Regions from separate parts of the Gordonia sp. NPDC058843 genome, predicted to be linked through region 1. Evidence: predicted binding sites of a transcription regulator. Region 1 holds the regulator's gene; each other region holds the start of a gene.
What was found. The regulator LexA, encoded in region 1, represses DNA repair genes until DNA is damaged. The targets are predictions, from matches to a motif close to CGAACANNTGTTCG.
Positions count from the first base shown of each region.

Region 1 (3,083 bases):
CTTGCAGAAGGGGCAGCGCATCGTGTCCTCACGCAGGTCTCGGGACGCTGGAGCGCAGTGAAACCGTGCGCCCCGCCGCTTCTCGGCCGGCCCCTGTGACACCGAGGATACCGCCCGGCCTCAGCGGTACCGGGGGGTGAGCAGGGGCTGGCCCACCTGCAGCGCGCTCGAAGGCAGATCGTTCATCGCGACGATCTCGTCGATCACGACCTCACGCGGCATCTCGGGCGCCACCCGGCCGGCGATCGTGCTGAGCGAATCCCCCGAGCGGACGTGGACGACCTCCGCGCTCACCGCGGCAGGCGTCATCGAGTCCGAGTAGTTCTGCCCGACGACACCGAAGACCCACACGACGAACGCCAGCCCGACGCCGGCGAGGACGGCGACCGCGGTGCGGCGACGGCGACGGAACACCGCCGCATTCGGCGCGACCGGGCCCCGGCCCCTCGCCCCCATCGGCGAACCGCAGTGCGTGCCACCCAGGCGTGGGGTGAGCGGCGATGAGCCACCCGCCGGCCGGTTGCCGGAGGGCCGGGTGTCCACCGGCCTGGTGCCGTCGGAGAGCGGGGCCCGGGTCCGGACACGATCGGCGCGATCGGTGCTCGCCCGGGTGACGACGGGGCGTTCGGCGTGGACGGGAGCGACGAGAGTGGCGGTGCGCATGGTGCCCTCCGGGAGTTCTGGTGTGCTGGGTGTGCGGTTGTTCGGTGTTCGAACTTCGATCAGGTGTTCGATGCACTGATGTTCGAATTTGTAGCACGGCGCACCGACAAAGTCTCGCGACACATCGAACAAATGTTTGAGGTGATGCCCGCACTCCGCTAGGCTCGGACGCGGCTGAGACATCCCACGGGCCATCTACCTGCACGTTCCGAAAGACGAGAGGAACCGAACATGAGTGACACCGGCGATAGGCGCGGCCGAGCGCGGGGCGCCGACACCGAGGCCCCGATCGACGTCGCCGCCGCCGAGGCCTCACTCACCCCGCGGCAACTCGGGGTCCTGGAGGTGATCCGCCGTTCGGTACGCGAGCGCGGCTACCCGCCGAGCATCCGGGAGATCGGCGACGAGGTCGGCCTGGCCTCGACGTCGTCGGTGGCCCATCAGCTGCGGACGCTGGAACGCAAGGGACTGCTCAAACGCGACGCGAATCGGCCCCGAGCGGTCAACATCGCCCCGAGCGAACCGCCCACTCCGGAGAACCCGACGGCGAGCCAGTTGCCCGAGCCGACCTTCGTGCCGGTCCTCGGACGGATCGCGGCCGGCGGTCCGATTCTCGCCGAAGAAGCCGTCGAGGACGTCTTCCCGCTGCCCCGCGAACTGGTCGGCGAGGGCTCACTCTTCCTGTTGCGCGTCGTGGGCGAGTCGATGATCGACGCCGCCATCTGCGACGGCGACTGGGTGGTGGTCCGCCAGCAGAACGTCGCCGACAACGGCGACATCGTCGCGGCCATGATCGACGGCGAGGCCACGGTGAAGACCTTCAAGCGTCAGGGCGCCAACGTCTGGCTCATGCCGCACAACGAACTGTTCGATCCGATCCCCGGTAACGACGCCGTCATCCTCGGCAAGGTCGTCACCGTGATGCGGCGAGTCTGACCTCTCCACCGACCGAACGGTCGAGCACTGCCGCGGCGGCCTCACGCGCCGCGGCGGGGTCGGAGGTGGCCAACGCGGCGTCGGCGGCCGCGCGACAGTCCTGCGCGGTCACCTCGCCGAGTCGTGCTCCCACCGCGGCCGCTGCGGCCGGCGCGCTGGAGAGCGAGGTCACCCCGAGTCCGACGAGCACGCAGGCGAGATTCGGATCGGCGGCCGCCTCCCCGCACACCCCCACCGGCTTGACCTGACGGACTCCCGCGGCGGCGACTCCGGCGATCAGGCTGAGCACGGCGGGTTGCCACGGGTCGGTGAGCCCGGCGAGATCGGCCGACATCCGGTCGGCCGCCATCGTGTACTGGGTGAGGTCGTTGGTGCCGATCGACACGAAGTCCACCTCGGCGAGGACCGCCTCGGCCAGGATCGCCGCAGCGGGCACCTCGATCATGACCCCGGCCACCAGACCCCGGCCACGGACCTCCGCGGCGAACACGCGCGCCTCCGCCGGCGAGGCGATCATCGGCGCCATCACCCACGGCGCGACCTCGACACCCTCTGCGGCCCGCGCGATCGCATCGAGTTGATGCGTACGGATCTCGGGATGTGCGAGCGCGATCCGATCCCCTCGGACACCGAGCGCGGGATTGGATTCGTCGGGATGCGTCACGAAACGGAGGGGTTTGTCGGACCCGGCGTCGAGGGTGCGGATCACCACCTTCTGTCCGTCGAACGCGTCGAGGACCTCACGGTAGATCGCAGCCTGCTCGTCGACCGTCGGTTCGTCGGCGCGTTCGAGGAACGCGAGTTCGGTGCGGAAGAGTCCGACACCCTCGACGGGGTGGCCGGCCGCGGCCCTTGCCGACGATCCGTCGGCGACGTTGGCGAGCACCGAGACCGGAGCACCGTCGGCGGTGTGGCCCGGGCCCGTCCAGCCGGCGACGACTTCGGCGTGCCGCCGGTCCTCGTCGACGCGCGTCCGGGCTGTCTCCGTGTCGGGCTCCACTTCGATCCGCCCGGTCGTCCCGTCGACGAGAATGGTTGTGCCGGATTCGATCTCGGCGAGATCGGCGACTGCCACCACACACGGGATGCCCAGTTGCCGCGCGATGATCGCGGTGTGACTGGTCGGTCCGCCCAGGCGGGTGACGAGAGCGATCGTGCTCGTCGGGTCGAGGCCCGCGGTGTCGGCGGGTGCGAGGTCGTCGGCCAGCAGCACCGACGGCACCTCCGGTGTCGGCACGCCCGGTTCGGGTAGGCCGAGCAATTCGGCGAGGACGCGGTCCCGGACATCGTTCAGATCGGTGACCCGCTCGGCCATGAGCCCACCGAGTTTGGTGAACACCGCCGCGAACTGGTCGGTGGCCACGACGGCAGCGGCCTCGGCGGAGGCGCCCTTGGTGATGAGGGCGGTTGCGGCACCGATCCAGCCCCGGTCCTCGGCGAGGCCCGCTGTGGCCGCGAGCACCTCGGCAGCCACCCCGGTGTTC
Region 1 is NZ_JBHYNC010000001.1:129,615-132,697, forward strand. It holds gene nrdR (transcriptional regulator NrdR) at 1-21, opposite strand, end outside; gene ACFW3F_RS00615 (LysM peptidoglycan-binding domain-containing protein) at 121-663, opposite strand; gene lexA (transcriptional repressor LexA) at 895-1,599, shown strand; gene ACFW3F_RS00625 (phosphoenolpyruvate--protein phosphotransferase) at 1,577-3,083, opposite strand, start outside.

Region 2 (3,083 bases), on a different contig from region 1:
CTCGACCGGTTGTTCGTCAACGACGGCGGCATGATCGCGATCGCGCTGGCGGCAGGCGCCCGGGACAAGATGGTGGCCGTGAGTGCGCTCGCCCGGGACAAGGACGTCCTCCGGCTCGAGTACGGACCTCAAGTGGACACACTGAACGAGGTCGCGACCGAACGTCCCACGCTCGAGAACATCGTCGCGGCGAAACCCCAGGTGTTGTATGCCGGATACAACTACGGAATGAGCGAGTCGCGCGGCATCACGCCGGAGATCCTGGCCCCGCACGGCATCGACGTGTACCAGCAGTCCGAGGCGTGCCGGCAGGTCGAGGGTGAGGCGCAGCGCGGCACCATGGACCCGTGGGTCGCGCTCGACACCGATCTGCGGAACATCGGCACCATCACCGGCAATCCCGACCAGGGCGCCGCCGCGGCCGACGAGGTGGGCGATCGCCTCGAAAAGCTGCGCGCGGCACCGCAGCCCGCCGACAAACCCACGGTCTTTGTGTTCGACAGCGTCTCCGACACCATCTTCTCCTCCGGATCCTTCGGCGGCCCGCAGGGCATCATCGACGCCGCCGGCGCCCGCAACGCGACCGAGGACATCGAGGACACCTGGACCGCCGTCAGCTGGGAGCGCCTCACCACCGCGGACCCCGACGTCATCGTGTTCGTCGACTATCCCGGCCAGTCGGTCGAGGAGAAGATCGCCGCACTGCGCTCGAACCCGGCGAGCCGGAACCTGAAGGCGGTGCGCGAGAACCGATTCGTGAACCTTCCGTACGCGATGTGGGTGTCGAGCCCACTGAACATCGACGCCGCCGAGATCATGCGCAATGTCCTGGAGAATCATGGCCTTGCACCCGAATCCGGGATCACGCCGTCGCTCGACGTCGCGCAACTCGACCTCGGGGGCAACAACTGGCTGGAGTGAGTCGCGGGACGCCCTGTAGAACGCGTAGGGCGGCGGCGATTGTTGTGCCGCCGCCCCACGGACATTTCAGTACACCCCTACCACGAGGCACTGACAAGTTCTCGCCGTCGAATAGCGTTGCACAACATAGTTTTTAGGGTTGCCATGTGCCCGTGTTGGTGTACACTCGAACACACATTCGCAGCAACGGTTCTCCGGGGGTGGCCATGTCTGACGAGCCCGCTACGCCGCAACCGCGTGCCGTCGAGTTGGTGACCGAGTTGCATGCGATCCTCGATGAACTGCAGTCCGTCGACCTGTCGCCGTGTACCGATGCCGAGTTGGCTGATGTGGCAGCCGATACCGAACGTGCCATCGCCCGGTTGACCGTCGCCGGTGACCGCCAGATCGATCAAGTCGAGGCCCGCGACCTGCCCCGCAAAGCAGGCTGCCGAACACTCATGCAGTTCATGACCCACCGGCTGCGGGTCTCCAACCCGATGCGGCGCCGTAAGCAGATGGATGCCACCGCCACCCGCACCAGCCTCGGCGGCGAGGTCCTGCAACCCGAACACCCCTGCTTCGCCGAGGCTTTCGCCGCAGGAGCGGTCGGCTCTGCACACGTGCAGGCCGCCCTCGATGTCCTCGACCAGATACCGCACGCCGTCGCACACGATGTGAAAGTCGCGGCCGAACGACAGATGGCCGGGATCGCCGTCGATCACACGCCCGCCGACATCACCCAGTTGGGTGCCCGTCTGCTCGCCCACCTCGATCCCGACGGCACCCTCACCGACGATTCGGAACGCAAAAGGCGCCGGAATCTGTGGGTCAACCGCCAACGCGCCGACGGCACCGCCAAACTCACCGGCACCCTCACCCCCGAACTCGCCGCCCGCATCACCATGCTCTTGGCCGTCTGGGCCAAACCCGGCATGAACAACCCAGGCGACCCGCACTCGCCGACCGGTTCGGTCGACGACGCCGACCCCGACGTTCTCGCCGCCGCCGCCGACCGCGACGACCGGACCCCCGCCCAGATCAACCACGACGCACTCAACGCACTTCTCAAGGCTGTCCTCGAGGACGGCCTGCTCGGAACATCGCACCGCGGACTACCCGTGCAACTGATCATCAAAGCCGACCTCGACGACCTGATCCGTGAAGCCGGGCTCGCCACCACCGCCACCGGCACCCTGCTCCCCATCCCCGACCTCATCGAGATGGCCGCCGATGTCCAACCGTGGTTGGCGATCTTCAAGAACTCGACCGCAGTGCCCCTGTACTTCGGGCGCGGCAAACGCCTCGCCACCCGCGCACAACGCCTCGTCTCCTTCGCCCGCCCCGACGGTGAGGTCTGCTCAGCGCCCGGCTGCGACCAGCCCGCCACCCACGTCGACATGCATCACGCCCACAAGGATTGGGCCAAAGGTGGTCTCACCGACATCGACCAGCTCGCCCCGGCCTGCCCGCGCCACAACCGGATGGTCGGTGACCAGCCCGGCCAGTACACCACCCGGATCGAACGGTCCGGCCCCGACGAAGGCCGCTGCATCTGGCGGTTGAACGCCGAACCGGGCGCACCACCCAACCCCGGCCGCCTCAACCGCCGACCCGACATACCCAAACGGTTCGCGACACACCTGCGCGACATACGCGACGAGATCCACGGACCACCACCCCGGTCCGGCGGACAGTCACGCTCAGACGCCGCCAGCCTCGACCACACCGGCCGGCGTCTCGAACTCGCGTACCGGGAACTCGTCCACCCGCGAACACCACTCAAGCGCCTCACCACAGAACCGCTGACCCCAGTCGAAGCGGCCCTCGCACGCGTACTCACCGAACACAGGTAGTTGCAAGCAAACACGGCGAGCGGACCAGCAGACAAACACGAGGGGCCCGGCATCAACATGCCGGGCCCCTCGTGGGTGTCAGTGCGCCTGATGCGAGATCAGACCTGCGGTGCCTCCGTGAAGTTACGGGTGACCGCCGGGTCAACCGGGATGCCCGGGCCCGTCGTGGTCGAGACGGTGACCTTCTTGATGTAGCGGCCCTTGGCGGCAGACGGCTTGGCGCGCATGATCTCGTCGAAGGCAGCGCCGTAGTTCTCGGCCAGCTTGGCCGGGTCGAACGAAGCCTTGCCGATGACGAAGTGCAGGTTCGCTGCCTTGTCGACGCGG
Region 2 is NZ_JBHYNC010000049.1:14,489-17,571, forward strand. It holds gene ACFW3F_RS22200 (ABC transporter substrate-binding protein) at 1-921, shown strand, start outside; gene ACFW3F_RS22205 (DUF222 domain-containing protein) at 1,128-2,756, shown strand; gene rplA (50S ribosomal protein L1) at 2,855-3,083, opposite strand, start outside.
Region 2: a site for LexA is predicted at 1,089-1,102, ahead of ACFW3F_RS22205 (DUF222 domain-containing protein). Genes of this name have one in related genera too.

Region 3 (3,083 bases), on a different contig from region 1:
GCCGTCGCGGGCGACGGCGGCGAAACGTTGTGCGCGGGATGCACACCGCCGGGACCGCCCCAGGTAGAGGACCTCACTGGTGTGGTCGCGGAACACGGCGAGGTGGTGCTGCGCTTCGGCGGCGAGCTCGACCACATCTTTGATGGGCAGCAGCGTTCCTGTCGCGGTGCGTGCGGGGTCGCCGGCCGCTTCGCGGAGCGAAGACTCGGAGATCGTCATGATGAGGTGCGGCGGCAGTCCATGGTGCGAGCCGCCGAGGGCGCCGCCGTCGAGCACGAACCGCAGTATGGCGCGGAGCGCGTCGTGATTGCGCTTCTCGGCCGAACGCTCGTCGCGCTCGGCGGCCGCGGCCAGTGCGTCGGGGTGCGCGTCGGCAGGGCTCCCGGTGGGCGAATGCGGATCTGCGGGATTGTTCATCCCGGGCGCGGCCCAGACCGACAGGACGACGTCCAACATGGCGCGCGTCGTCGGGTCGAGGGTGGCGGTCAGCCGGGACATGAGTTGGGCGTCCTGCGGGCCGAGTTTCAGTCCGCGGTTGCGGGCGCGGTCCCGGTCGTCGGTGATGGTTCCGTCGGGGTCGAGGTGGGCGAGGATGCGAGCACCGAGGTCCCGGAGCGACGACGGGTCGTACTCACGCGCGTAGTGCGCGAGGGTTGCCTCGGCTGCTTGCCTCTCGGCGGGGTCGACATCGGCGGGGATCTTGCGCATCACCTCGATCACGACGTCGACGTGTCGTCCCGAGATCTCGCCGTCGGCAACACCTTTGGCGGTCTCCGGGAAGCGCGCCTCCAGCGGGACACCCTGCATGTCCGGGAACTTTCCCAGTGCCCACACGCGGTTCATCAAGCGGTTGGCCTCGCCGCGCCGATTCAGCACGTGACACAGGAAGTTGGAGACGGTCTGGCAACCCATCTTCCGGTACGCCCATCGCTCGTCGATGTCGACGATATGGTCGGTGAACACCGACAGCATCCGCCGTTCGGCACGCTCGTGCTCGATCGCGACCTGCAGCAGATCGGTCTCGGAGCAGTCCGTGGACGACGTCTCGGCGATCTCGTCCAGCAGCGCATGTAGACGCTCGTACTGGTCGAGCAGGAGTGGTTGTGGTGCAGATGGCTCAATCGAAGCCATGATTTGATCCCCTGTCATCATGGCTTGACTCGAAACTATGTTCGAGACTACCGGGCGATTGCCCAGCGCGCAACCCCTTCGGTCGAGTTGCTCTGCGTCGCAACCGGTTCGCGTCCGCCGGCCGCCGCCCACCGCCGTCAGATGTAGCCGATAGTTGCGCTGGACGCCACGATTCGCGACATCTGCACGTGCCGACGACCTGCCCGGCCACGGGTTTGCTAGGCTGTCGATCGCGAGTCGAGCACTCGCACGCCGATGTAGTTCAATGGCAGAACATCAGCTTCCCAAGCTGAATACGCGGGTTCGATTCCCGTCATCGGCTCCACCAGCACCGCGGATAGTGCGGTTTTGTACCTCTCTCCTCCGCCTTCCCGGCAACCCCACCCCGCACGGGAGTGCATGCCGCCCAGCCACGTGTCCGCTGTCGAGATCCCAAGCGACGAGCACGGCGCGCTCCCGGGGGATCGGTGGAACGGGCTCGCCGAACGTCGCGGCCGGCGCGTGCAGTCGGAAACCCCCAGGCCTCGATGACCTCCGGTGGCGAACGCCACCACAGCGCAACGCCCGGCCGACAGGCCGACCGGCCGTTAGACTCTGCCGATGTCCAGTCCTCTGGGGATCACCCCCGACGAATCTCTGCGCAAGGGACTTCAGAGCCGTCACATCAGCATGCTCGCGCTCGGCGGCGCCATCGGCACCGGCTTGTTCGTCGCCTCCGGCGCCACCATCTCCGACGCGGGCCCGGGTGGCGCCATCCTGGCGTACCTGCTGATGGGTTGCATGGTCTTCTTCCTCATGCAGAGCCTCGGCGAGATGTCGGCATACATCCCGTGCAGCAACCCGTTCGAGGAATACGGCAGACGCTTCGTGAGCAAGTCCTTCGGTTTCGCGGCGGGGTGGAACTACTGGCTCAACTGGTCGGTCACCCTGGCCGCCGAGTTGGTGGCCGCCGGGTTGATCATGAAGTACTGGGCGCCCGACGTGCCGTCGTGGATCTGGTCGGTCGTGTTCCTGGCGGGTCTGCTCGCGCTGAACCTGTTCGCGGTCAAGGCATTCGGCGAGACCGAGTTCTGGTTCGCGGCGATCAAGGTGATCGCGGTGGTCGTCTTCCTCATCGTCGGCGTGCTGTTGATTCTCGGTGTCGTCGGCGACCGCCCGTCGCCGGGGTTCAGCAACTGGACGATCGACGACGCTCCGTTCGTGGACTTCCCGCTCGGCATGCTGTCGGTCTTCCTCATCGCCGGCTTCGCATTCCAGGGCACCGAGATGATCGCGGTCGCCGCCGGCGAGGCAGTCGAACCGAAGACCGCGATTCCGCGCGCTGTGCGCACCGTTTTCGTGCGCATTCTGTTGTTCTACATCGGCACCCTGACCATCATCGCGTTCCTGATCCCGTACACCGATCCCAATCTGCTGAATGCATCCGAGGAGAACATCGCGATCGCCCCGTTCACCCTGGTGTTCTCCGACGCGGGGATCGCGGTGGCGGCATCGATCATGAACGCCGTGATCCTGATCGCGATCCTGTCGGCGGGCAACGCAAGCCTGTTCGCGGCAACCCGCGCGTTGTACGGCCTGTCGGTTCAGGGCAACGCGCCACGTGTGTTCTCCTGGGTCACGCGATCAGGTGTGCCACTCCTCGCCGTGGCCGCGACGACGGCCATCGGTGCCCTCTGCTTCCTGGCGAGTCGGGTGGGCGACGGTCGCGCTTACGTCTGGCTCGTCACCGCCTCATCGGTGGCCGGCTTCATCACCTGGATGGGTATCGCCTGGGCTCACTATCGGTTCCGTCGGGCGTGGCAGGCGCAAGGTCTGGACCTCGGCGTACTCCCGTACAAGGCGTGGCTCTATCCGGCCGGCCCGATCATCGCGTTGCTCATGAGTGTCGCAGTCATCGCCGGACAGAATCTCCCGGCGATCCGCGACGGATCCGCAGGAAATCTCGAACTGTG
Region 3 is NZ_JBHYNC010000058.1:13,451-16,533, forward strand. It holds gene ACFW3F_RS23540 (DUF222 domain-containing protein) at 1-1,131, opposite strand, end outside; tRNA gene ACFW3F_RS23545 (tRNA-Gly) at 1,383-1,456, shown strand; gene ACFW3F_RS23550 (amino acid permease) at 1,732-3,083, shown strand, end outside.
Region 3: a site for LexA is predicted at 1,162-1,175, ahead of ACFW3F_RS23540 (DUF222 domain-containing protein). Genes of this name have one in related genera too.

Region 4 (3,083 bases), on a different contig from region 1:
TCGACGACCACCCGTGCGGGGTGTCGGGGTTCGTGAGTCGAGAGTTCGAAGATGCGGTCGGCCACATCGGTGGTGACCTCAGCGGGCAGAACACTACGCAGCGCGTCGACGATCTCCGGCCACGTCCACGCCGAATACGTACGCGAGAACGCCGCAGCGACTTCGGCGGTCTCGTGGGCAGACAGGAATGGCTCGGTCACGGCGTCGTCGTGGGGTGTCGTGCGCTGGGGTGTCGTGCGCTGTGGCGTCGCGGGCTGTGGTGGCGTTGGCCAGGGCGGTGATGAACGACGGGTGTGGTAACCAGAACTGTGGTGCAGCGGCGCCGCGTGGCACGTGAAGCGTGCGCGCCGGCGTCGGACGCAGGAACCAGCTGTGAAGTGCACCCAGGGGTTACCCCTGAGACGGATCGCGACGATCCCCTCTCACCTCGCCCGTCGTTCATCAACGACATGGTGCCACGGGCGTCCGACACCGCCGGGGAAGACGCATGTGTCCACGTGTCTCTGATGTGGCCCGGGTCTGGTAGACCCGGGGTCTATGGGTGACTACGAGATTCGGCCCGTCGACGCGAGTGACATCGAAGAGATCTCGACCGCGCATACCGCCATCTGGAAAGCGACCTACGCGGGGATGGTGGCGCAGGACAGACTCGATGCGCTCACGCCCGCCGTGTCGGCCTCCCGCTGGCGGGAGACTCTCGGAGAGTTCGCGGACCATGCTGCGCGCGGAGTTCGCCTCCGGTGCGCGACCTCCATCGCCACACACGAGATGGTCGGCTTCGCAACGAGCGGCCCGGCTCGCGACCACGACGCTTCCGCACCGATCGAACTGTGGTCCCTGAATGTCACTCTCCGGCATCACGGCACCGGCGTCACGCTGGACTTGATGACCGCAGTCCTGGGCGGAACCGGCACCCGGGCCTACCTGTGGGTTGCACGCGACAATGCACGGGCAGTGGCGTTCTATCGCAAACACGGATTCGACCTCGACGGGGTCACACGTTACGACCCAGCCTGGGATTGCCATGAAGTACGCATGACCACTGCATAGATGTGAACGGCGAGCGACAGGACCACGAGGTCACTTCGGGGGCGATGCCGCTCGCGAGCTACCAACTGGAAGCAGAGCACCACGATGCGATCATTGCCATCGCGATCCACCTGACGCCGCGCGAGCTTGAGGCCATCCCGCAACGTGCGCAGTTGATGGACGACGCGAAGCTCGGCCTGCCAAGCCACTTGACGTGCAGGCGCGAGTCCGTCCTGCGCGCACTCAGGACCGAGACCAGGTGGACACCCGGACCAGCCGACCGCACCAATATGGAACCTGGTGGGTCTTCGTGATCGTCCGATCCTGTTCCGTTCACCGGGTAGAACGACTACCCAACAGCCACAGCATGTACGAGAAACCGCGTCATTCCTCGGATTGTCGGGATAGACCGTGCACAAGCCGACCGTCCTGCGCTCGAATCGGAAGCCCGGAGCGGGGCACGCTCGGAAACGCGCGGATTCCGTGTCGCCTTCCCGCCGGCAGAGGATCATCAGCTCACTACTGCAGCACTACTTTCGACGGAAGTGGCGATACGGATGTGACTGAAGTTCACCACAGTCAACGATGAACGCACAGTCAACGAAAATAGGCGCACAGTCGACGCAATCGCCTGCACAGTAGACGATTTCGTCGATTCAGACCCTGTGGACAAACCTCGAAATCGAACGGCTGTTCCCGTACAGTGGAGGCATGCCAGAGCTCGACACCCTCCTCGACCAGCTCGTCGAGATCACCCCACCCGCCGACGACCCCACTGGGGCAGCAACATTCGACGCGTTGAACATGCTGCGGTTGATCGGCAACGTTGTGTCCCATCAGATCGTCACCCACACAGCGCAACTCGACGATCTAGGCGTCGCGCAGATATCTGGCAGCACCACCAAGAAGATGCTGATCGAATCAGGGCTCGCGCCCGCAACAGCCCTACGAGTCATGCGAGGCGTCGATGGCCTGGCCGCGTTGCCCGCCGTCGCTCGTCACGCCGCCGACGGACGGCTGTCCTCGGAGATAGTCGATGCCATCATCCGCGGCATGAACCGTATCGAGAAACGCTGCCCCGATGGGGTTTCCGACGACGACAAGACGGCGCACGAGATCGGACTCCTCGCCCAAGCCTTGTCTGGTGCGACGCCGACGCAAGTGTTTGAACACGCCCGCGTCATCGGCAACACCCTTGCCGACGCCTCTGAGACCGGCATCCCTGCCGCCGACGACCCATCTCTCAACACCGTCAACGCTCACACCACCGACGACGGACGCATCGACATCCGCGCGGACCTCACCCAAGTGGTCGGCGAAAAGTTCCTGTCGATGATAGACGAAAGATCCTATCCTCGGCCCGAACCCGACGGCGCCGACGACCGTCGCACCGCTGAGCAACGCCGCGCCGACGCCTTAGAGTTGATCCTCGACCAAGCAGCGTTGGGCGCGAGTATCGACAGTGTTGGAAGCCCACGGACACAACTCCTGCTGACCCTCCCCGCCACCGGCGCCGACCCAGCCAGCCTGCCGTGGACCGGATCGGTCAGCCAGGCAACGGCGAGACAGATGTCGTGCGACGGGACGATGACCGAGATCGTTCTCGACGGGGAAGGCGTGCCGCTACAGATGGGCCAGACACGGCGCCTGTTCCCAGCGCATCTGCGCAAAGCGGTGATCGTCCGCGACACATGCTGCATCAAATGCGGAGCGCCGCCGTCACATACGCAGGTCCACCACATCGAACACTGGGCCGACGGCGGACCGACCGACCTCGACAACGGCTGCCTACTCTGCCAACGCTGCCACACCCAGGTGCACCATCACGGGTGGGGCGTCATCATCGGATTCGACCGACACCCCTGGCTCGTCCCGCCCGCCACCATCGACCCACGGCGCCGACCCCTACCGGCCTACAACCGGCGCACCATGCGACTCGACAGCGCGGCCTGACCACCACACACTTCGCGTAGCACCTTTCGCAACCGCGGTTTCGCGGGAATGCATCTGTACCTTGACAACTCCACAGTGGGATATCCGGCTGAGTGTTCGCG
Region 4 is NZ_JBHYNC010000003.1:171,513-174,595, reverse strand. It holds gene ACFW3F_RS03725 (reverse transcriptase family protein) at 1-200, opposite strand, end outside; gene ACFW3F_RS03720 (GNAT family N-acetyltransferase) at 538-1,050, shown strand; gene ACFW3F_RS03715 (hypothetical protein) at 1,053-1,343, shown strand; gene ACFW3F_RS03710 (DUF222 domain-containing protein) at 1,741-2,982, shown strand.
Region 4: a site for LexA is predicted at 1,713-1,726, ahead of ACFW3F_RS03710 (DUF222 domain-containing protein). Genes of this name have one in related genera too.